One region of the uncultured Luteimonas sp. genome, then DNA from elsewhere that is predicted to be linked to it. Evidence: riboswitches for the same ligand, from Rfam matches in the RefSeq annotation. Region 1 holds a riboswitch; each other region holds the start of a gene.

Region 1 (5,841 bases):
GGCCGCTGACCGGGCCCGTCCCACCTGCCTGCGGGCGCGCTTCGGCGCCGGGATCGCGAGCCGCCAGCGCCACGCATGACGCCGGATCGTCCGCGGCCACCGCAGCTGGTTCGCATGCGGGGCCGCGGACGGGATGCCGGCTCAGCGCGGCAGCGGTCGCCAGCGCAGGGTCAGGTGGTACTCGCGTCCCGGCTGGTGGTACCAGGCGACCGTTTCGTACTCGCGGTCGAACAGGTTGCTGGCGCGCGCCGCCACGGTCCACTCGCGGCCCAGCGCGTACTCCAGGCGCAGGTCCGCGGTGGCATGGCCGCCCAGGCGCACGCGGTTGGCGGCGTCGTCATAGCGCGCACCCGTGCCCTGCACGCTGACGCCGGCACGCAGCGCACCGAACGCGCGGTCGATGTCGATGCGCCCGCTGGTGCGTGCGCGCCGCGGCAGCACGTTGTCGTGGTGGACGCCGGCGCTGCGGTCGCGCGGATCGGCATGGCTGAGCTGCGCGGACAGGTCGAAGCCGGCCAGGGTCGTGCCCACGGTGAGTTCCGCGCCGCGGATGCGCGCCTGGTCGATGTTGCTGCCCACGCCGAGGAAGTCCGGCGGCGGATACACGAACACGATCAGGTCGTCGATGCGGCTCTCGTACACGTCCAGCGACCAGCGGTGGCTCGCGGTGGTGCGCGACAGGCCCAGGTTGAGGCTGCGCGAGGTTTCCGGCTGCAGCCAGGGACTCTCGGAGCCGGGGTAGTAGAGGTCGTTGAAGGTCGGTGCCTTGAATCCGGTGCCTGCGCTGGCGGCCAGGCGCAGGCCGTCGCCCAGCGCCATGCCCCAGCCCAGGCTGCCGGTGACGTGGCTGCCGAACTGTTCGTTGTCGTCGTTGCGCAGGCTGGCCTGCAGGCGCTGCGCGCCGAAGCGGCCGTCGTAGGCGAGGAACACGCCGGTGTTGTCGCGGGCGTCCACCGTATAGGGCACGAGACTGTCGACGTGATCGCTCAGATGGTCGATGCCGGCGCTGAGCAGGTGGCCCGGGCGCAGTCGCAGGTCGGCCTGCACCGAGGCGCTGTCGCGGCGGGTGACGAAGGCGCTGCGCAGTGCGTCTCCCTGGTAGTCGTCGGACCGATCCTGGTTGCGTGCCAGCGCGGCATTGAGTTCGAGTCGCCCGTCCAGCGGGGCATGGCGAAGGCGCAGCCCGGCCACCTGCTGGCGGACTTCGGAGCGGTTGGTCCAGGAACCGTCGAACTCGGTGTCGCCGTCGGCCTGCAGGAAGTTGCCCTCCAGCTCCAGTCCGTCGCGCAGCTGGACTCCGCCGCGCAGGCCCAGCGAGACGTTGCGGTAGCCGTCGTCGTCCGGCTCGTCGGCGAAGCAGCCCTGGAACAGCGCGCCGGAGCCGCGGCAGGCGTTGAAGCCGTCGGTGGACTCGTAGCCGCCATGCACGGCGAGCCAGCCGCGCGTCCCGCGCAGGTCGAAGCCGGCGCTGATCTCGCGGCTGTCGTGGCTGCCTGCGCCCAAGGTGAGATGCGGCGACAGGCCGGGGGCATCGCTGCGGCGGGTGAAGATCTGGATCACCCCGCCGATCGCCTCGGAGCCGTACAGGCTCGAGCGCGGGCCGCGGATGATCTCGATCCGCTCGATCTGCGACAGCGGCAGGTCCTGGATCGCGGCCATGCCGGCGGTGGCCGAGTTCATCTTGATGCCGTCGACCAGCACCAGCACGTGGTCGGATTCGGCGCCGCGCAGGAACAGGCTGCTGAGCTTGCCGCGGCCGCCGGTGTTGCCGACGTCGATGCCGGCGCGGCCGCGCAGCAGGCCGATCAGGTCGCGCGCCTGGCTGCGCTCGATCTGCTCGCGGTCGAGCACCTGCGCCGGTACCAGGCTCTCGGCCAGCAACACCTCGGTGCGGGTGCCGGTGACCACGACCTCGTCGAGGTCGACGGGGCCCGATTCGGCGGTCGCCACGAGGGGCAGGGCCGCGGCGACCGCGGCGGCGAGCAGGGAAACGGAAAAGGTCAGGGAATTGCGGTTCAACTTCACATCGGCTCCATCGCGCGCCCCGCGCGCCTTGCATGGCGTTGGAGTTGCGCGGGAGGAGACGGCGGACGGCACGCGACGGCGCACGGCACGCCGCGACGCCCTCCGCATCGCAACCAGTGGACTCCATGGCCGGTCTCCGGACTCGCGAGTGGGGCATGGCGCCCCGGCCGACGCGCCTTCCCATGCATGTGCACAGTGGCGGATGCGGCGGCCGTACTCGCTTACCGTTGCGGGGGCAGTGCCGGAATGGCTGCGTCGCGCGCTGCGACGCCGGCGTCACCGGCTTCCCGTTTCAGCCCTTGGACGACAGTCCGCGGGCCACCCTGGAGCTGGCGGCATTGTACGGGATGGGGAAACCGGGGTCAGAGTCGACTTTCCCGCACATCCCACTCTGGCCTGTATCACGCCGGAAAGTCGACTCTGACCCCGGTTTCACCGTGGCGACCGCTGGCGCTCAGTCGCGCTCGTCGCCCGCCGGTTCGTCGAGGAACCCGAACGAAGTGCCGGCGCCTTCCTCCTGGTGATGCGTCGTGGTCACCGGCGCGGCGGCCGGGCGCCCGCGCGGCGGCGGCAGTTCGGCGGTCGCCGCTTCCACCGCGGCCACCAGCTCGGCGCGGCGGGCTTCCGGCACTTCCTGCCAGTGGCAGTCCTGCATCGCGCCTTCCAGCGCGTAGAGCATGTTCAGGCTCGGCTTGAATCCGGCGCGCCGGACGCGCATGAACGCGTCCACCGGGCCGGCGGCGACCAGGTCCTCGTTCGTGCGCAGGCCCACCTGGCGCAGCCAGGCGGCGGATTTCGGACCGATGTTGCGCATCTTCAGCGGTGCATTCATGACAGGGATTCGACCCAGATGCGGGCGATGGCTTCCAGCCCCTCCTGGTCTTCAACGTCGAAACGGCCGGGTTCAGGACTGTCGAGGTCGAACACGCCGACCAGTTCGCCGCGATGGACCAGCGGCACCACCAGTTCCGAGCGCGAAGCCGCGTCGCAGGCGATGTGGCCGGGGAAGGCGTGCACGTCCTCGATGCGCTGGGTCTGCCGGCTGCTGGCCGCCTTGCCGCAGACGCCGCGGTCGAGCGGGATGCGCACGCAGGCCGGCAGGCCCTGGAACGGCCCGACCACCAGCTCGGTGCCGTCGAAGAAGTAGAAGCCGACCCAGTTCAGCTGCGGCAGCGCGTGGTAGACCAGCGCCGAGAGGTTGGCGGCGTTGGCGATTCGGTCGCGCTCGCCGTGCAGCAGCGCGCGTGCCTGGTCCGCGAGCTGGGCGTATTGCTGCGGCTTGTCGCCGCTTAGACTGGCAGCAGTGAACATGCCGGCAGTGTAGCAGCGCGTGGCTGGCGTCCCGGAGGATGGATGAAGCAGGTTCCAGATCGTGTCGCCGCCTTGGCGTGCAGGCGCGAGACGCGGAGGTCGATGTCCATGCAGCGGGACGGAGGCACGGCATGAGCCGTGCCTGGTTCGTCACCGGCACCGACACCGGCGTGGGCAAGACCTTCGCCTCGGTGGCGTTGCTGCACGCGCTGCGCGCGCGCGGCCTGCGCGTGGCGGGCATGAAGCCGGTGGCCAGCGGCTGCGAACGCGGCGACGACGGCTGGCGCAACGACGATGCGCTGGCGCTGCAGTCGGCGAGCGATCCACTGCCCGCCTACGCGGACGTCAATCCGTTCGCGCTGCCGGCCGCGACCGCGCCGCAACTGGCCGCACGCGATGCCGGCATCACGGTGGCGTTGACGCCGCTGCAGGCCGCGTTCGCACGGCTGTCGGCGCGCGCCGATGCTGTCGTGGTGGAGGGTGCCGGCGGCTGGCTCGCGCCGATGGGCGATGGCCTGGAACAGTCGGCGATGGCGCGCGCGGTGGGCGGCGAGGTGCTGCTGGTCGTGGGACTGCGCCTGGGCTGCCTGAGCCACGCGCGGCTGACCGCAGGCGCGATCGCGGCCGATGGCTGTCGACTGGCCGGCTGGATCGGCAACCGGGTCGATCCGGGGTTCGACCGCGTCGACGATTACCTGGCCCTGCTGCGCGAAGCGCTGCCGGCGCCGTGCCTGGGCGTGCTGGCGCATGGCGCCGATCCGGCCGGCGCATTGCCGGGCCTGCCCGAGGCAATGTTCGCGCCACGACCGCGGTAGCGGCGCGCACGTGGTGCGACGCCGCCTGTCGCGCCCTCATTCCGCGGCAGGAAGCCATCGCGCGTCCGGTCGCATCGCAAGGCGCCCCACGCAGCAGCTGCCGTGGGGCGCCAGGTCCGTGTTCCTCAGCCGTGCTGCGGCCGCGGTGCCGCGTCCGGCGCATCGTCGACGCCGGTCCGGGCATGGGCCGGCTCGTGCGCATGGTCGCGCGCCAGGTACAGGTAGAACGCCGGCAGCACGAACAGGGTGAACATCGTGCCGATGGTCATGCCCGAGGCGATCACCGTGCCCATCGAGAACCGCGAGGCCGCGCCCGGGCCCTTGGCGATCAGCAGCGGGATCATCGCGAACACCAGCGCGGCGGTGGTCATCAGCACCGGGCGCAGGCGGATCGCGGTGGCTTCCTCGATCGCCTCGCGCTTGGACAGGCCCTGCTCGATCTGCAGCTTGTTGGCGAACTCCACGATCAGGATGCCGTGCTTGGAGATCACCCCCACCAGGGTCACCAGGCCCACCTGGGTGTAGATGTTGATGCTCATCCCCGGGAAGGCCTCGATCCCGGAGAAGCCGAGGATGCCGCTCACGATCGCCAGCACGTTGAGCGTGAGCAGCGCGCCGCAGATCGCCATCGGCACGGTGAGCAGCATGATCGTGGCATCGCGGAAGCTCTCGAACTGCGCCGACAGCACCAGGAAGATCACGATCAGCGCCAGCGCGAGGGTCATCAGCATCGCAGAACCCTCCTGCTTGAACTGGCGCGACTCGCCGGCGTAGTCGACGCTGTAGCCCTGCGGCAGCACCTCGCGCGCGGCCTCGTCCAGGATCGCCAGCGCCTCGCCCTTGCTCACGCCGGGGCGCGGGGCGAAGGTGATCGACACCGCGTTGAGCTGCTGGAAGCGCTTGAGCGACTGCGGCTGCGCGCTCTCCTTGAGCGTCACCAGGGTCGACAGCGGGATCAGCTCGCCGTCGCGGGTGCGGGTGTAGTAGTTCTGCAGGTCCGAGGCGTTGAGCCGGTCGCTGCGCTGCACCTGCGGGATCACCAGGTAGGAGCGGTTCTGCATCGCGAAGCGGTTGGTGTAACCGCCCGAGAGCATCGCCGCCATGTCGGCCGCGAGCGTGCGCATGTCGATGCCGAGCGTCGCGGCCTTGTCGCGGTCGATCTGCACCTCGATGCGCGGCTTGTCGATCTTCAGGTCCTTGTCCAGGAAGATGAAGCGCTTGCTCGCCATCGCCCGGCCGAGGATCTCGTCGGCGAGCTCGCTGAGCTGGGCCAGGTCGCCCACGCCGCCGATGATGAACTCGCCGCCGCCATCGCCGCCGGCGCTGGGCAGCGAGGGCGGCACCAGGGCGAAGGTGTTCAGGCCGGTGACCGCGCTGATCTTCGGCTGGAGTTCCTGCTCGAGCACGGCCTTGGTCGAACGGTCGCGCTCGCTCCAGGGCTTGAGCACGAAGCCGGCCATCGCCATCGGGCTGGCGCCACCGCCGCTGCCGCCGAAGCCGCCGTTGAACAGGAAGTAGTCCTGCACCTCGGGGATGCCCTGCGCGATCGCGGACATTTCCTCGGTGTAGCTCTCGACGTAGTCGAGCGTCGCGGTCGGATCGGCCTGCGAGATCGCGAACACGAAGCCCTCGTCCTCCAGCGGCGCGGGTTCCTTCGGCGCGGTCATGTAGAGGAACACGCACGAGACGA
Region 2 (5,841 bases), 290 kb from region 1:
GGGCCTTCGTCGACGCCGGCCAGGGCCCCGGCAGCGACGCGATCCGGGTCGGCCTCGTCTACCGCAGCAGCCGACTGCGACCGCTGGGACGCCCGGCCGTGCTCGAGGAGGGTCCGCTCGGCCGCGGCAGCCGGGTGCCGCTGGCGCAGGCGTTCGTGCCGTTGGCGCAGGGGCGCAAGGCGGGGCCCGCGTTCGTGGTCGTGGCCAACCACTTCAAGTCCAAGGGCTGCGGTGAGGCGCAGGGCGAGCAGGCCGACCAGGGCGACGGGCAGGCCTGCTGGAATCCGCGGCGGGTGGAGTCGGCGCGCCTGCTGGGGCGCTGGCTGGACACGGATCCGACCGCATCAGGCAGCGATCTTGTCGCGATCGTCGGCGACCTGAACGCCTATGCGCAGGAAGAACCGCTGCGCCTGCTGCGCGCCCAGGGTTGGGTGGACGCCCTGGCGCCCACGGCAACCGGGCGCCACAGCTTCGTGTACGACGGCATGGCCGGACGCCTGGACCACGTGCTGCTCAGCCGGTCCCTGGCGGCCCGCCTGGCCGGCGCCGCGATCTGGCACAGCAATGCCGACGAGCCGGCCGGCGCCCGCGATCGCGAGGCCGGGGCCGACGTCGCGCTGCCGTGGCGCAGCTCCGACCATGATCCGCTGCTGGTGGGACTGGACCTGTAGGGCGCCGGTCCCGACGCTCCCGCGCGTTGGCGCGTGATCCGGGCCGATTGCAGGGGCCCGGATCGCGGGGCGCGATGCGGTTGCGCCAGCCTGGGGACGTGCGCGCCGTCAGCTGCGATCCGGCGGGCGCCGCCGCAGCGGCGGCCGGTGAGTCCGTGCCCGGCAAGGGCGGAAGCGTCCGCCGACTCGCCCGGACCAGCCGTGCCCAGACGCGCCGATGCGCGCAGCGGCGCTGCGGACGACCTGGCCGGCAGCCGCTGGCCGGCGCGCCGCCGGCATCACGACGGGCGCACGGGGTGGCCCGGGTATCATGACGTCATGGCCATCCTCCCCGACTTTCCCGCCGAAAGCGGCACCCTGCTGTTGCCGGGGCCGGCGGGCGCGCTCGAGGTCGCGGTCGATCCGCCCGAGGCCGACGTGGACGCGCGGCCGCTGGTGGCGATCGTCTGCCATCCGCTGCCCACCGAGGGCGGCACCATGCACAACAAGGTCGTGACCATGGCCGCGCGCGCCCTGCGCGAGTCCGGCGCGACCACGGTGCGCTTCAACTTCCGCGGCACCGGCCAGTCCGAGGGCGCCTTCGACAACGGCGACGGCGAGCTCGACGACCTGCGTGCGGTCGCGGCCTGGGTGCGTGCGCAGCGACCGGGCGACACCCTGTGGCTGGCGGGTTTCAGCTTCGGCGCCTATGTCTCGCTGCGCGCGGCGGCCGAACTGCGGCCGGCGCTCCTGATCTCGATCGCGCCGCCGGCCGGGCGCTGGGATTTCGAGGCCATCACCCTGCCGACCATGCCCTGGCTGGTGATCCAGGGCGAGGCCGACGAGGTCGTCGAGCCGCAGGCGGTCTACGACTGGCTGGAGGAGAGCGGTGCCCAGGCCGAACTGGTGCGCATGCCCGACACCAGCCACTTCTTCCACCGCAAGCTGATCGACCTGCGCGGCGCGATCAAGCACGGCGTGCACGCCTACCTGCCTGCCGCCAATGGTTGAGGCGGACGCGGCGATGCCGCCGTCGGCGCACTACCGCGCCGGCGTCGAACGCGGCGACTGGAGCGACGACCCGGCGCAGCGCGAGGCGCTGCAGGCGCTCGACCGCATCCACGCCGCGCTGTTGCAGCCGGCGCCGCGTACCGGGCTGTTCGCGCGCCTGCTGGGCAGCGAACCCCAGGACGCACCGCAGGGCCTGTACCTGTGGGGCGGGGTGGGCCGCGGCAAGACCTTCCTGGTCGACCTGTTCTACGCCGCGCTGCCGCTGCCGGAGGTGCGCAGCGCGGCGCTGGCCAGCGGCGCCCTGCCGCAGCCGGCGCCGGCCCGCGGCCCGGCGGGCAAGCGCCGCACCCACTTCCACCGCTTCATGCGCAGCGTGCACGCGCAGCTGCGCGCCCACGCCGGCGAGCGCGACCCCCTGGCGACGATCGTGCGCGAATGGCGACGCCGGATGCGCGTGCTGGTGCTCGACGAGTTCTTCGTCAGCGACATCGGCGACGCCATGATCCTGGCGCGGCTGCTGGAGCGCATGTTCGCCGAGGGCATCGTGCTGGTGACCACGTCCAACGTCGACCCGCCCGACCTGTACCGCGACGGCCTGCAGCGCGCGCGCTTCCTGCCGGCGATCGAGCTGGTGCAGCGCCACTGCCAGGTCGTGCACCTGGACAGCGACACCGACTACCGGCTGCGCGCGCTGACCCGCTCGCCGGTCTACCGCGCGCCGCTCGACCCGGGCGCGCATGCCTGGCTGGAGTCGCGCTGGCGCGAGCTGGGCGGCGACGACAGCCACCGCGACGCCGGCATCGAGATCGACGGGCGCCGGATCGCGGTGCGCGCGCGCTGCAAGGACATGGCCTGGTTCGACTTCGCGGCGCTGTGCGAAGGCCCGCGCGGCAATGCCGACTACATCGAGATCGCACGCGAGTTCCACACCGTGCTGGTCGGCGGGATCCCGGTCCTGGACGACCTGCGCAACGACGCCGCGCGCCGCTTCGTGCATCTGGTCGACGAGCTCTACGACAGCCAGGTCAACCTGGTCTGCACCGCGGACGCGGCGCCGCACGCGCTGTACACCGGCGAGCGCCTGGTCGGCGCGTTCGAACGCACCGCCTCGCGCCTGATCGAGATGCAGAGCGCCGAGTACCTGGCCAGCGAGCACCGCGGCGGCTGAAGACCCCGGCCCGTGGGAGCGCGCTCGCGCGCGAACTGCGTTCGCGACCAAGGTCGCTCCCACTGCCAGCTGCAAGCTCCCACTGCCAGCTGCAAGACGCTCGCCCCGTGGGAGCGCGCTTGCGCGCGAAGGGCACTCGCGCCCAGGGTTGCTCCCACTGCCGGCTGCAGGACGCTCACCCCGTGGGAGCGCGCTTGCGCGCGAAGGGCATTCGCTTCCAGGGTTACTCCCACCGCCAGCTGCAGGACTCTCGCCCCGTGGGAGCGCGCTTGCGCGCGAAGGGCACTCGCGACCAGGTCGCTCCTGCACAAGGCCGCCGACCTTCGCGTGGTGGGAGCGCGCTTGCGCGCGAGAGGCGTTCGCGACCGGGGTCGCTCCCACAGGAATCCCTGTTCAGGCCACAACATTTCCGGTTGACCGCTCCGGATGACCCCACTATCTTGTGGCCCGTCGGTTCCCTGCGCCCAGCGCAGGGATGAAAAGGGAAGCCCGGTGACGCCCGCCCGCGAGGGTCGCGGCCAGTCCGGCACTGCCCCGCAGCGGTAACCGGGAACGAACCCGCCACCAGCACTGGAGCCTGCGCTCCGGGAAGCGGCGGGGGAGGTGGACGCCAAGGCGTCCGTACCCGTGAGTCCGAAGACCTGCCGACAGCCGCGCGCATGCACGCCGCGCGGTGCCGGCCGCGGAATCTCCGGGGGGAGATGGCTGGTGAAGCAGGAATCCGGACGCGGCCCGTCGCTGCGTCCCCGTTCCTGCGACGCCGCCCGTCCACCCTTGCCTCCAACGCCACGCCCGCCTGCGAGGGTCAGGTCGGCCGTGCGCCATCCACGGAGGACGCATGCCCCATTCCAACGAGCCCCACGACGCCGTCGCGGCCGCCCCTGCACGCACGCCGCCGGCCGGCGCCGCCAGCAGCCGCATGGCCGCGCCGGCCCCCGCCGTCGACGGCGACGACGCGATCCCGCCGCCGAAGGCCGATACCGAGGCCGGCGCCACCGCAGCGACCGCTGATGGGCACGTCGGGACCTGGATCACCAAGGAAGCCGGCAACCGCCGCATTCCCTACGACCGCGCCCGGCTGGAGCGCGCGATCGACCGCGTGCACGCGGAGTTCGCGCAGCTCGACATCGCCGACTACAAGCGCAGCGTGTTCGGCTTCGTCGAGCGCAAGGACGCGGTGAACGCCGACGATCTCACCGACCACCTGATCCGCGAGGCCGAGGCCCGCGTCGACGTGACCGCGCCGGAGTGGGAGATGTTCGCCGCGCGCCTGTACCTGCACCGCCTGTACAAGCGCGCCGGCCGCAACCGCTTCTACGACGCCGGGCAGAAGTACGGCTCCTATGTCGGGCTGCAGGAATCGCTGGCCGACCGCAACATCTATTCCAACGACATCCTGCGCGCCTACTCCAAGGAAGAGCTGATCGAGGCGGGCCGGATGATCGATCCGGCGCGCGACAGGCTATTCGCCTACAACGGCCTGTACCTGCTGGCCACGCGCTACCTCGCCACCGACCATGCGCGCAACGTTTACGAACTGCCGCAGGAGCGCTGGCTGACCATCGCGCTGTACCTGATGCAGCACGAACGCCCACGCGAGCGACGCATGCAGCTGGTGGGCGAGGCCTACTGGGCGCTGTCGAACCTGTACATGACCGTGGCCACGCCGACGCTGCAGAACGCCGGCAGGACCGGCGGACAGCTGTCGTCGTGCTTCATCGACACGGTCGACGATTCGCTGCAGGGCATCTACGACTCCAATACCGACATCGCCCGCGTCTCCAAGGGCGGCGGCGGCGTGGGCGCCTACATGGGCTACGTGCGCTCGTCCGGCTCGTCGATCCGCGGCGTGCCCAACTCCTCGGGCGGCGTGGTGCCGTGGATCAAGCAGCTCAACAACACCGCCGTGTCGGTCGACCAGCTCGGCCAGCGCAAGGGCGCGGTGGCGGTGTACCTGGACATCTGGCACCGCGACATCGAGGCCTTCCTCGACCTTCGCCTCAACAACGGCGACCAGCGCCTGCGCGCGCACGACGTGTTCACCTCGGTGTGCATCCCCGACCTGTTCATGGAGGCGGTGGAGCGTCGCGGCGAGTGGTACCTGTTCGACCCGCACGAGGTGCGGCGGATCAAGGGCTGGTACCTGCAGGACTTCTACGACGAGCGCCGCGGCCAGGGCAGCTTCCGCGAGCGCTACGAAGAGGTCGTCGCCGACGAGCGGATCAGCCGCAGGACGGTCAAGGCGATCGACATCTTCAAGCGGATCATGGTCAGCCAGCTGGAGACCGGCAACCCGTTCATGTTCTACCGCGACGAGGTCAACCGGAAGAACCCGAACAAGCACGCCGGCATGGTGTACTCGTCGAACCTGTGCACCGAGATCCTGCAGAACATGAGCCCGACGAAGCTCATGCAGGAAATCATCTCCGGCAACCAGATCGTGACCACGCGCCAGGCCGGCGACTTCGTGGTCTGCAACCTGTCGTCGATCAACCTCGGCCGCGCCGTGCTGCCGCCCGAAGGCCAGGGTGACCTGATCACCGACGTGCTTGAGCGGCTGGTCCCGATCCAGGTGCGCATGCTCGACAACGTGATCGACCTCAACGAGCTTCCGGTGCCGCAGGCGACGATCACCAACCGCAAGTACCGCGCGATCGGCCTGGGCACGTTCGGTTGGCACCACCTGCTGGCGCGCAAGGGCATCCACTGGAACGAGCCGGCGGCCGAGGAGTTCAGCGACGCGCTGTACGAACGGATCAACTACCTCACCATCCAGGCGAGCACGGACCTGGCGAAGGAGAAGGGCACCTATCCGGCGTTCAGCGGCAGCGACTGGCATACCGGCGCGTACTTCCGCGACCGCGGCTACAACAGCCCGCAGTGGCTGGACCTGGCCGCGCAGGTGGCGGTCAACGGCGTGCGCAACGGCTGGCTGCTGGCGGTGGCACCGAACATGTCGACCGCGCAGATCGCCGGCTCCACCGCTTCGATCGACCCGATCTACTCGGCGTT
Region 3 (5,841 bases), on a different contig from region 1:
CGCACCGGCCAGGAAGAACACCGCCCACGAGCCGCTGGGCAGGGCGTGGATGCTGGCGACGTGGTTGCCGCGTGTGGCCACCAGCAGGACCGCCAGCACGATGGCGACGCAGGTCTGCGCATGGCGGGAAGAGAACGGAAGGTTCGAACTGGGATTGATCATGGAGGGCTCCGGAAGTGGATGCGGGATCGGTTCGGCGACTCGGGGTCGAGTCCGGGATCGGGCTGCGGCAACGACGCCGACGGGCTCAGCCTCCGCCGCTGTAACGCAGGCTCAGCAGCCAGCTGCGACCGGGCTGGCGGTAGAACTTCGCGGTCTCGTAGTCGCGGTCGAACACGTTGTCGGTGCCCAGGCGCAGCTGCCATTGCGGCGCCAGCGCGTAGCCCACGCGCAGGTCGACGGTGGCGTAGCCGGCCATCCGCTTGCGGTTGGCGAGGTCGTCGAACCGCTCGCCGGCGGCGTTGACCGTGGCGCCGATGCTGAACCGGCCCAGTTCGCGGTCCGCCTCCAGCCGTGCGGTGCGGCGTGCGCGGCGCGGCAGGACGTTGCCCGCGCTGGCGCCGTTGCTGTCGTTGCGCGGGTTCAGCCACGAGGCGTTGGCCTGCAGCAGCCACCCGGCCAGCGTGGCGTGGCCGACCAGCTCCAGCCCGCGGATGCGGGCGCGGTCGATGTTGTTGGGCTGCCCGTAGGGATGCGTGTCGTCGACCAGGCGCGAGTCGTAGGCGATCAGGTCGTCGATCTCCGACTGGAAGGCATTGATGGCCCAGCCGCCATGGCCGTGCTCGCCGCGCAGTCCCAGCTCGATGCTGTCCGACGTCTCCGGCCGCAGGTCGGGGTTGCCGTAGCCGGTGAAGTACAGCTCGTTGAAGGTCGGCGCCTTGAACGCGGTGCCGTAGCTGGCGGTCAGCCGCAGCGCATCGGCGAAGTCCCAGCCCCACAGCGCGCTGCCGGTGGTGCGGCCGCCGAACTGGCTGTTGTCGTCCCGGCGCAGGCTGGCTTGCAGCGCGTGCTTGCCGATCTCCTGTTGCCACTGCGCGAACAGCGCGCGGTTGTGGCGGCGGTCGACGGTGTAGACGGTGGTGCTGTCGACCTCGTCGCCCTGCCAGTCCAGGCCGGCGCTGAGCAGCCCTTCGCCGATGCCGATGTCGGCCTGCAGCGAGGCGACCGCGCGGCGGGTGTCGAAGGTGCTCGAATAGACGCCGTCCATGTAGGCATCGCTGAGGTCGGCGCTGCGCCCGGCGTTGAGCACCAGCGTCAGCGGGCCGTCGGCGGTGTAGCGCAGGCGCGCGGCGACGACCTGCTGGACGTTGTCGGCCTCGTTGTTCTGGCTGCCGTCGTATTCGTTGTGGGCCTGCGCGCGGAACACGCGGGCCTCGGCGTCCCAGTGCTCGCCGAAGCGGTAGCCGCCCTGCAGCGTCACCGAGCTGTTGCGGTAGCCGTCGCGGTCGGGGTCCAGGTAGGGCTCGGGCGTGGCGCGCGACGGGTCGCCGCGGTAGGCGTCGATGCCGTCGGTTTCGGTATGGGCCGCACCCAGCGAATACCAGCCTTCGCCGGCGCGACCGGCGACGCCGGCCGACAGGTTGCGGGTCCGCTCGCTGCCGATGCCGACGCCCAGGTACGGCGCGAACGCGCCCTTCGGGCGCCGGGTGAAGATCTGCACCACGCCGCCGAGCGCCTCCGAGCCGTACAGGCTGGAGAACGGCCCGCGCACGATCTCGATCCGCTCGACCAGTTCGACCGGAATGTCCTGCAGCGCGGCGCCGCCGCTGGTCGCCGAGCCGATCTTGACGCCGTCGACCAGCACCAGCACGTGGTCGGACTCGGTGCCGCGCAGGTACAGCGAGGTCGACTTGCCCGGCCCGCCGTTGTTGGCCAGCGAGACGCCCGGCAGGCCGCGCAGCAGCGCCGGCAGCGAGGGCGGTTGCAGGCGCTCGATGCGCTCGCGGTCGATCACGCTGACCGCCGCGAGCGACTGGTCCTGGGTGCGCGCGGTGCGGGTGGCGGTGACCACGACCTCGTCGAGGTCGGTCGCGGCGACCGGACCGGAGGCGTGCGCGGGAAACAGTGGGGAGCACGCGGCCGCAAGCGCGGCCACGGCAAGGCAATGCCGGGGGAACTGCACAGGGAACTCCTTGACCGCGCCTGCCCGCGCGGAGTCGTTGGGCCAGGCAAACGGCAAGGAGTGGTCATGGCGCGACGTGCAGGCGCACGGGCCCCATGACAGCGCCCACCGCGTGCCAATCGAAACCCGTGGCCGGTCTCCGGGCTCGCGAGTGGGGCGTCGTGTCGTTGCGACCGTCGCTCCCGGTCCGCGCCTTCCCATGCGTCAAGCACAGTGGCTGTATGCGGACCTTTGCTCGCCTACCGTTGCGGGGGCAGCTCCGGAATTGCCGCGTCGTCGCTGGACGACGTGTCGCACCGGATTCCCGTTTCAACCACCGGCCAGGCCGGCGATCACCTCAGGCGGCGCCAGTCTACCAGCAAGGTCGGCGCGTTGAGCAGGGCCTCCCACGATGGGCAGGCCGCGTTCCCTGTCCAGCTGCGATCAGGTCTTGCCGAACACCAGCCTGCCACCTTCGGCGTCCACCCGCACGGTATCGCCATGGCCGAAGGCGCCCGACAGGATCTGCTGCGCCAGCGGGTTCTCCAGCTGCTGCTGGATCGCGCGCTTAAGCGGTCGCGCGCCGTAGACCGGGTCGAAGCCGACGTTACCGAGCAGATCGAAAGCCTTGTCGGAGACCTCGATGCGGATGCCGCGCTCGGCCAGGCGCTTTTCCAGTCCGCGCAGCTGGATGCGCGCGATCGACTTGATCTGCGCCTTGTCCAGCGGATGGAACACCACGATGTCGTCGAGCCGGTTGATGAACTCGGGCCGGAAGTGCGCCTGCACCACGCCCATCACCGCGGCCTTCATCTGCGTGTAGCTTTCCGGCGTGTCGCCCGACAGCTCCTGGATCATCTGGCTGCCCAGGTTGGAGGTCATCACGATGACCGTGTTGCGGAAGTCCACCGTGCGCCCCTGTCCATCGGTCAGGCGGCCGTCGTCGAGCACCTGCAGCAGGATGTTGAACACGTCCGGATGCGCCTTCTCGACCTCGTCGAGCAGGATCACGCTGTAGGGCCGGCGCCGCACCGCCTCGGTGAGGTAGCCGCCCTCCTCGTAGCCGACATAGCCCGGAGGCGCACCGACCAGGCGCGAGACCGCGTGTTTCTCCATGAACTCGCTCATGTCGATGCGTACCATCGCATCGCTCGAGTCGAACAGGAATTCCGCCAGCGCCTTGCACAGCTCGGTCTTGCCCACGCCGGTCGGGCCCAGGAACAGGAACGAGCCACTGGGACGATTGGGATCCGACAGCCCCGCGCGCGAGCGGCGCACCGCATCGGACACGACCTTGATCGCCTCGTCCTGCCCGACCACGCGCCCGTGCAGCGCGTCTTCCATCTTCAGCAGCTTCTCGCGCTCGCCCTCGAGCATCTTGGACACCGGGATGCCGGTCCAGCGCGCGACGACTTCCGCGATCTCCTCGGCGGTCACCCGGTCCTGCAGCAGCTGGAAGCCGGTGGTCTCGGCCTCCTGCGCCGCCTTGAGCTGCTTCTCCAGCTCCGGCAGCGTGCCGTACTGGATTTCGCTCATCCTGGCGTAGTCCTGCTGGCGCTGCGCGGCCTCGAGCTGCAGCCGCGCCTGCTCGATCTGTTCCTTGATCTTCGTGGCGCCCTGCACGGTGGCCTTCTCGGCCTTCCAGATTTCCTCGAGGTCGTTGTAGTCGCGCTCCAGGCCTTCGATCTCGGTTTCCAGGTCGGCCAGGCGCTGCTTCGACTCGGCGTCCTTCTCCTTCTTCAGCGCCTCGCGCTGGATCTTGAGCTGGATCAGCCGGCGCTCCTTGCGGTCCAGTTCCTCCGGCTTGGAGTCGATCTCCATGCGGATGCGCGACGCGGCCTCGTCCATCAGGTCGATGGCCTTGTCCGGCAGCTGGCGGTCGGCGATGTAGCGGTTGGACAACGTGGCCGCGGCGACGATCGCCGGATCGGTGATCTCCACGCCGTGGTGCACCGCGTAGCGCTCCTTGAGCCCGCGCAGGATGGCGATCGTGTCCTCCACGCTGGGCTCGCCCACGAACACCTTCTGGAAGCGCCGCTCCAGCGCGGCGTCCTTCTCCACGTACTTGCGGTATTCGTCGAGCGTGGTCGCGCCGATGCAGTGCAGTTCGCCGCGCGCCAGCGCCGGCTTGAGCATGTTGCCCGCATCCATGGCGCCGTCGGCCTTGCCGGCACCGACCATGGTGTGCAGCTCGTCGATGAACAGGATGATCTGGCCCTCGTTCTTGGCCAGGTCGTTGAGCACGCCCTTGAGGCGCTCCTCGAACTCGCCGCGGAACTTGGCGCCGGCGATCAGCGCGCCCATGTCCAGCGACAGCACGCGCTTGCCGCGCAGCCCCTCGGGCACCTCGTTGTTGACGATGCGCTGGGCCAGGCCCTCGACGATCGCGGTCTTGCCCACGCCGGGCTCGCCGATCAGCACCGGGTTGTTCTTGGTGCGCCGCTGCAGCACCTGGATGGTGCGGCGGATCTCCTCGTCGCGGCCTACCACCGGATCGAGCTTGCCGCTCTCGGCGCGCGCGGTCAGGTCGATGGTGTACTTCTCCAACGCCTGGCGCGACTCCTCGGCGTTCTCGTCCTGCACGGTCTCGCCGCCGCGCACCTTTTCGATCGCCGCCTCGAGCTGCGGCTTCGACGCGCCGGCGGCCTTGAGCGCCTTGCCCACCTCGCCGCCGTCCTCCAGCGCCGCCAGCAGGAACAGCTCGCTGGCGATGAAGGCGTCGCCGCGCTGCTGGGCGAGCTTGTCGGTGACGTTGAGCAGGCGCATCAGATCATTGCCGACCGACAGCTGGCCGGCCTGGCCAGTCACCTTGGGCAGGCGTTCGAGCGCCTCGCCCAGCCGTTCGCGCAGCACCGGCACGTTGACCCCCGCCTGCGACAGCAGCGGCCGCGTGCCGCCGCCCTGCTGGTCGATCAGCGCCACGAGCAGGTGCACCGGCTCGATGAAGTTGTGGTCGCGGCCCACCGCCAGCGACTGGGCGTCCTGCAGGGCCGTGGTGAAGCGGGAGGTCAGCTTGTCCATCCGCATGGGGATTTCCTCGAGGGACGTGGCCGGCCGGGCCGGCGATGACTCCCAGATGCGGGTGACGGGGCGCGGATACAAGAGTTCGCAGCCGCGGCGCCCCCGCGGGCGCCGATAGACTGGCCCGATGCGCATCTTAATCCTGGGCGGCTACGGGCATTTCGGCGGCCGCATCGCCCGCACGCTGGCCGCCGACGGCGAGGCCGCGATCCTGGTGGCCGGCCGCGACCTGGACCGCGCCCGCGCGTTCGTCGCGGCCAGTCCCGCCGGCGCGGCCGCCATGCACCCGCAGCGCCTGGACATCGACGCGCCCGGTTTCGTGTCGGCCCTGGCCGCCACCGGCGCCGACCTGCTGATCCATACGGCCGGGCCGTTCCAGGGCCGCGACCATGCGGTCGCCCGCGCTGCGCTGGCCTGCGGCATGCACTACATCGGCCTGGCCGACGGCCGCGCCTTCGTCGCCGGCTTCGATGCGCTCGATGCGCAGGCGCGCCAGGCGCAGCGGCGTGCGATCACCGGCGCCAGCAGCGTGCCCGGACTCAGCGCGGCGGTGGTCGCCGCCCACCTGCCCCGGTTATCGCGACTCGACGCGGTGGAAGCGGCGATCAGCCCCGGCAACCGAACCCCGCGCGGGCTGGCGACGACGCGCGCGATCCTGGGCTATGTGGGCCAGCGCTATCGCGTGCTGCTCGACGGCCGGTGGCGCAGCGTGCACGGCT
Region 4 (5,841 bases), 300 kb from region 1:
CCGCGAGGGCGTCGAGGCCAAGCGCCTGCCGGGCTTCCAGGCGCCAGGCCAGATCCTGCGCGCGCTGCAGCTGTGGCTGCCGGCGGCCGAGACGGCGGGGGCATGAGCCGGGCGCCCGTCGGCACCGCGGTCGCTGCCGATCAGGCACCGCCCCGATCACATCGCGTTGCGGCGTGCCCGACGATGCTGCCGGCCTGGCCGGAGACCCGGCGCTGACCTGGACCACGCGTGGACGAGACCACCCCCAGCATGACCCATCTGTTCGAGCAGCTCGGGCTCGACGCCGATCCGGACGCCATCGACGGCTTCATCGCCTCCCACCAGCTGGCCGGCGCGGTGCATGTCTACGAGGCTCCGTTCTGGAACGACGGCCAGCGCCAGTTCCTGGCCGAGAGCATCGGTGCCGACGCGAAATGGACCACCATCGTCGACCAGCTCAACGAATCGCTGCACGAGGATGCGGTGAAGCGCCAGACCGGCCTGTAGCGGCGCAGCGCCACGGTTGCGGCCGCAACCGACCTACCGCGCGCGCGGTGCGTGTGACATAGTCGCGCGCCCGCACGCCGCAGCGCCCGCAATGTCCCGCGACCACGTCCTCACCCTCTCCTGCCCCGACCGCACCGGCATCGTCCATCGCGTCTCCGGGCTGCTGTTCGAGCACGGCTGCAACATCGTCGACGCGCAGCAGTTCGGCGATGCCGAGACCGGACGCTTCTTCCTGCGCGTGCATTTCGACGTCCCGGCCGCCGGCGCCATCGACGCCGTGCGCGAGGCGTTCGCACCGCTGGCCGCCGCGCATGCGATGGACTGGGCGATGCACGACGTGCGCCGGCGCGCGCGACTGCTGGTGCTGGTGAGCCGGCAGGGCCACTGCCTCAACGACCTGCTGTTCCGCACCCACAGCCGCCAGCTGCGCGCGGACATCGCCGCGGTGGCGTCCAACCACGCCGACTACGCGCAGCTTGCGGGCAGCTACGGCGTGCCCTTCCACCACTTCCCGGTCGATGCCGGCAGCCGCGTAGCGCAGGAGCAGCGGATCCTGGAACTGGTCGAGCGCGAGCGCATCGACCTGGTGGTGCTGGCGCGCTACATGCAGATCCTGTCGCCGCGTCTGTGCGAAGCGCTGGCCGGGCGCGCGATCAACATCCACCACAGCTTCCTGCCGAGCTTCAAGGGCGCGCAGCCCTACCACCAGGCGCACGCGCGTGGGGTCAAGATCATCGGCGCCACCGCGCACTACGTGACGCCGGACCTCGACGAAGGGCCGATCATCGAACAGGACGTGGCCCACGTGGACCACGCGATGACCCCGGCGGCGCTGATCCGCATCGGCAGCGACATCGAATCGCGCGTGCTGGCGCGCGCGGTGCGGCTGCACGTGGAGCACCGGATCCTGCTCAACGGGCATCGGACGGTGGTGTTCCGCTGAGGCGTCGTTCCCGGATGCCCTGACGCGATGCAGGTGCGCGGCCCCGGCGCGGGCCGCATGAGTCCGTTCCCCTGGCGCGCCCGGCGCCTTCCCGGCTGCCGACACCCGCGCGACCTGCCTGCAGCGCGGCGCCCCGATCTGAATCGGCCCGCTTCCGCGCGCCGCGATGACGACATCGGCGGGATTCCCAGGGCATGCGTCGCGGCCGCTTGACCCGCCTCGCGCACCGGCGTAAGGTCCAGCCCGCCAAGGTACGTATCGCTCTATCTTGATAGAGCGATACGTTTGAAAGGGAAGCCGGTAGGAGCCATGGGTTGAAGCCGGCGCTGCCCCGCAGCGGTATGTGGAAACGACCTTCGCCATGAAGCACTGGGCATTGCCCGGGAAGCGGCGAACAGTAGGGAGGACGCGACCCGTCCTGCGTCCACGAGCCCGAAGACCTGCCTCGGCCGGAGAGCGATCTCCGTCGACCTGGCGCCCGTGGGAGGCGCGGGAAGGTCGCGCCTTTCGAACGAAGGCGCGTGCCTTCGCGTGTGTCCGCGCGGCTCCGAATCGCCCGAGGGGGCGACCACGAACCGAGGAGTACATGTACATGACCACCGTATGCAATCTGGGCTTTCCACGCATCGGCCTGCGACGCGAACTGAAGAAGGCCGTCGAAGACTACTGGCGCGGTGACGCCACCGCCGGACAGCTGCACGACCAGGCCAGGGCACTCCGGCTGAGGCACTGGCAGCTGCAGCACGCTGCAGGCGCCGATGTCGTGCCCTGCAACGACTTTTCCCTGTACGACCACGTGCTGGACACGGCCGTGCTGTTCGACGCGATTCCCGCACGCTACAGGCCCCTGTTCGATGCGGACCCCTTGCGCGGGTACTTCTCGATGGCGCGTGGCTGGCAGGACGACGACCTCGACCTGCCCGCCCTGGAGATGACCAAGTGGTTCGACGCCAACTACCACTACCTGGTGCCGGAACTCGAGCGCGGGCAGTCGTTCCGCCTGCGCGGCGACAAGCCGCTCGCGGAGTTCATCGAGGCGCGCGACGCCGGCGCCAGGGCACGCCCGGTGCTGCTGGGACCGGTGAGCTTCCTGCTGCTGTCCAAGTGCGTCGACGGCAGCCGGCCCCTGGACCTGTTGCCGGCGCTGCTTCCGGCGTATGCGCAACTGCTCGCCCGACTCCGGGATGCCGGCGCGGAGTGGGTCCAGCTGGACGAGCCCTGCCTGGTCCTGGACCTCGGGGATGCGGAGCGACGCGCCTACGATGAGGCCTATCGCGCGCTTGCGGATGTGGGCGGGCCGAAGCTGCTGCTGGCGACCTACTTCGGCACGCTGGAACACAACCTGCCGTGGGCCGCCTCCCTGCCGGTGCAGGGGCTGCACGTGGACCTGGTGCGTGCCCCCGGGCAGCTGGATGCGGTGCTCGATGCGGTGCTCGATGCGCTGCGCGAGGACTGCGTGCTGTCGCTCGGGCTGGTGGACGGCCGCAACATCTGGCGCACCGATCTCGACCGGGCCGTGCTGCTCGCCCGCAGCGCCGCCGACCGCCTCGGCAAGGAGCGCCTGCAGGTGGCGTCCTCGTGTTCGATGCTGCACGTGCCCATCGACGCGAGCCTCGAAACCGGACTGGCGACGGAACTTCGCGGCTGGCTTGCCTTCGCGAAGGAGAAGATCGGCGAGCTTCGGGTGGTGGCCGATGCGCTCAATGGCCTGGCATCGGCAAACGCGACCCTCGAGCTCGCACGCGAGCGTCTCCAGCAACGCCGCCGGTCCAGGCGCGTCCACCGGGCCGAGGTCGCTGCGAGGGTCGAGGCCCTCACCCCGGACGATGCGCGCCGCAAGAGCCCATATGCGCAGCGCAGCGCGCTCCAGCAGCGCCGCTATGGCTTGCCGGCGTTTCCGACCACCACGATCGGGTCGTTTCCGCAGACCCCGGAGGTGCGCAAGGCGCGCGCCGCGTTCAGGGCCGGCCGGCTGGACGAGTCACAGTACGTCCAGTTCCTCGAACAGCAGACCGCGCACTGCGTGCAGGTACAGGAGCAGATCGGCATCGACGTGCTGGTGCATGGCGAGTTCGAACGCAACGACATGGTCGAGTATTTCGGCGAGCAGCTGGAAGGATTCGCCTTCACCCGGAACGGCTGGGTCCAGAGCTACGGCTCGCGCTGCGTGAAGCCGCCGATCATCTATGGCGACGTGTCGCGCCCCGCGCCGATGACGGTGCGCTGGTCGACCTACGCCCAGTCGCTGACCCAACGACCGATGAAGGGCATGCTGACCGGCCCGGTGACCGTGCTGCAGTGGTCGTTCGTGCGCGACGACCAGCCGCGTGCGGACACATGCCGGCAGATCGCGATCGCGCTGCGCGACGAGGTGGCGGACCTGGAGGCGGCCGGCATCGGCATCATCCAGGTCGACGAACCCGCGCTGCGCGAGGGCCTGCCGCTGCTGCGCAAGGACTGGGACGCGTATCTGGAATGGGCCGTGGAGTGCTTCCGCATCACGACTTCGCCGGTGGACGATGGGACGCAGATCCACACCCACATGTGCTACTCGGAGTTCAACGACATCATCGAAGCGGTCGCCGCAATGGACGCGGACGTGATCTCGATCGAAACCTCGCGGTCGCGGATGGAGCTGCTGGATGCGTTCGCGCAGTTCCGCTATCCCAACGCCATCGGCCCGGGCATCTACGACATCCATTCCCCGCGCATTCCCGATCGCGATGAGATGGGCGACCTGCTCCGCAAGGCCACGTCGGTGCTCGCGGTCGACCAGATCTGGGTCAACCCGGACTGCGGACTCAAGACCCGCGGCTGGGCCGAGACAACGGCCGCCCTGGAGGCGATGGTTGCCGCGGCCAAGGAGTTGCGCCTGGACCAGGCGGCCGCCTAGCGTCCATGCCCCTCATGGGGGCGAGACCTGTTCCACCGATGCACCCGCCGCGCCGAGTGCGGCGCGCGTGGGTGCATCGCCTTCCGGCGTCACCGGCCGCGTGAGCTCCCACAGGACGCTCGCGCGCAAGCCCGCCTCGATCGCATCCTGCGCCGACCACAGCACGCAGTAGTCGCGCGCCAGGCCGCACAGGTGCACGTCCTCGATGCCGCGCTCGCGCAGCCAGCCGGCCAGGCCGGTGGGCGGGCGGCGGCCGTCCGGACCGACGTTCTCGCGGAAGGCGCTGTAGGAATCCACCTGCGGGCGGGTGCCCTTGCGGAGGATCAGGTCGGCCAGGCTCCAGTCGACACGCGCATCGAGGGCGGCGCCCGGCGTGCCCTGCACGCAGTGGTCGGGCCACAGCACCTGGGGATGGCCGTGCAGTTCGATCGTCTCGAACGGCCGGCGGCCGGCATGGCTGGAGGCGAACGAAGCGTGCCCGGGCGGATGCCAGTCCTGGGTGGCGACCACGGTGCGGTAGGCGCCGGATGCCAGCAGGTCGGCGATTCCGGGCACGACCGCATCGCCCTCGTGGCAGGGCAGCGCGCCGCCGGGCATGAAGTCCGGCTGCAGGTCGATCACGAGCAAGGCGGTGGTGTCAGGGTGGAGGGGCATCGGGGGGATCCTCGTGTGTGGGCTGGAGGGACATCGGGGGGATCCTCGTGTGCGGGCTGGCGCGGCTTCGGCGGGCCCCCACCCCGGCCCTCCCCCGCAGGCGGGGGAGGGAGTCCAGCGTCCACTTGCTGAACGCCTCGGCGCGCGGCCCTCCCCCGCAGGCGGGGGAGGGAGCAACAGCCGAACGTGGGTCCGTCATTCCATTCCGCTGCGCCCGCCGCATCGCTGCGATCGAGGCAATGCGGCGACCGCCCTGCAGGCTGATGCACCGGTTGGTCGCAACCACCAGCGAGGTCACGTCTTTGCTCCCTCCCCGCAGGCGGGGAGGGAGTCCAGTGTCCACTTGCTGAGCGCCTCGGCGCCCGGCACGGCGCATCGCCCCGGGCCGGAACGCATCGGATCAGGCGATCGAGGCGCGGTAGATCGACTCGATCGAGGCGTCCAGCGCCTGGTTGTAGGCGGCGTCGTCCTGCTGGGCGCTCAGGCCTTCGGTCAGCGCGCGGCTGAAGCTGGCGATCACGCCGGGGTTCCTGGCCAGCATGGCGTTGGCGTCGTCGCGGCTGTAGCCGCCGGACAGGGCCACGACCTTGAGCACGGCCGGGTGGTCGACCAGTTCCTGGAAGTAGCCGTCGACGCTGGGCAGGGTCAGCTTGAGCATCACCGGCGTGGCGGGATCGAGCCTGTCCAGGCGCTCGAGCAGGCCGCGCTTGAGCTCGACCTCGATCGCCTGCTTGTCGGGGCTGTTGATGTCGACCTCGGGCTCGATGATCGGCACCAGGCCGGCGGCGAGGACCTGCTGGCCCAGTTCGAACTGCTGGTCCAGCACCTCGGCGATGCCCTTGGCGTTGTTGGCCTTGATGACCGA

The links. Region 1 has a riboswitch for cobalamin ahead of btuB (TonB-dependent vitamin B12 receptor). Riboswitches for the same ligand answer to the same signal wherever they lie in the genome.
Region 2: linked by a shared signal. The riboswitch ahead of Q0863_RS10060 (ribonucleoside-diphosphate reductase subunit alpha) and the one ahead of btuB (TonB-dependent vitamin B12 receptor) in region 1 are both predicted to bind cobalamin.
Region 3: linked by a shared signal. The riboswitch ahead of btuB (TonB-dependent vitamin B12 receptor) and the one ahead of btuB (TonB-dependent vitamin B12 receptor) in region 1 are both predicted to bind cobalamin.
Region 4: linked by a shared signal. The riboswitch ahead of metE (5-methyltetrahydropteroyltriglutamate--homocysteine S-methyltransferase) and the one ahead of btuB (TonB-dependent vitamin B12 receptor) in region 1 are both predicted to bind cobalamin.

What each region holds. Positions count from the first base shown of each region.
Region 1 is NZ_CANLNF010000003.1:165,043-170,883, reverse strand. Features, by position in the region: gene gph (phosphoglycolate phosphatase) at 1-9, shown strand, start outside; gene btuB (TonB-dependent vitamin B12 receptor) at 142-2,019, opposite strand; cobalamin riboswitch at 2,135-2,366, opposite strand; gene Q0863_RS08790 (TfoX/Sxy family protein) at 2,480-2,857, opposite strand; gene Q0863_RS08785 (GAF domain-containing protein) at 2,854-3,336, opposite strand; gene bioD (dethiobiotin synthase) at 3,468-4,151, shown strand; gene Q0863_RS08775 (efflux RND transporter permease subunit) at 4,277-5,841, opposite strand, start outside.
Region 2 is NZ_CANLNF010000003.1:456,752-462,592, forward strand. Features, by position in the region: gene Q0863_RS10045 (ExeM/NucH family extracellular endonuclease) at 1-671, shown strand, start outside; gene Q0863_RS10050 (alpha/beta hydrolase) at 990-1,661, shown strand; gene zapE (cell division protein ZapE) at 1,675-2,829, shown strand; cobalamin riboswitch at 3,264-3,493, shown strand; gene Q0863_RS10060 (ribonucleoside-diphosphate reductase subunit alpha) at 3,749-5,841, shown strand, end outside.
Region 3 is NZ_CANLNF010000008.1:33,560-39,400, reverse strand. Features, by position in the region: gene Q0863_RS15290 (hypothetical protein) at 1-162, opposite strand, end outside; gene btuB (TonB-dependent vitamin B12 receptor) at 248-2,095, opposite strand; cobalamin riboswitch at 2,235-2,477, opposite strand; gene clpB (ATP-dependent chaperone ClpB) at 2,546-5,128, opposite strand; gene Q0863_RS15275 (saccharopine dehydrogenase NADP-binding domain-containing protein) at 5,250-5,841, shown strand, end outside.
Region 4 is NZ_CANLNF010000003.1:464,996-470,836, forward strand. Features, by position in the region: gene Q0863_RS10075 (thioredoxin family protein) at 1-106, shown strand, start outside; gene Q0863_RS10080 (DUF2789 domain-containing protein) at 229-486, shown strand; gene purU (formyltetrahydrofolate deformylase) at 578-1,429, shown strand; cobalamin riboswitch at 1,662-1,892, shown strand; gene metE (5-methyltetrahydropteroyltriglutamate--homocysteine S-methyltransferase) at 2,022-4,322, shown strand; gene Q0863_RS10095 (nicotinamidase) at 4,335-4,976, opposite strand; gene Q0863_RS10100 (fructose bisphosphate aldolase) at 5,377-5,841, opposite strand, start outside.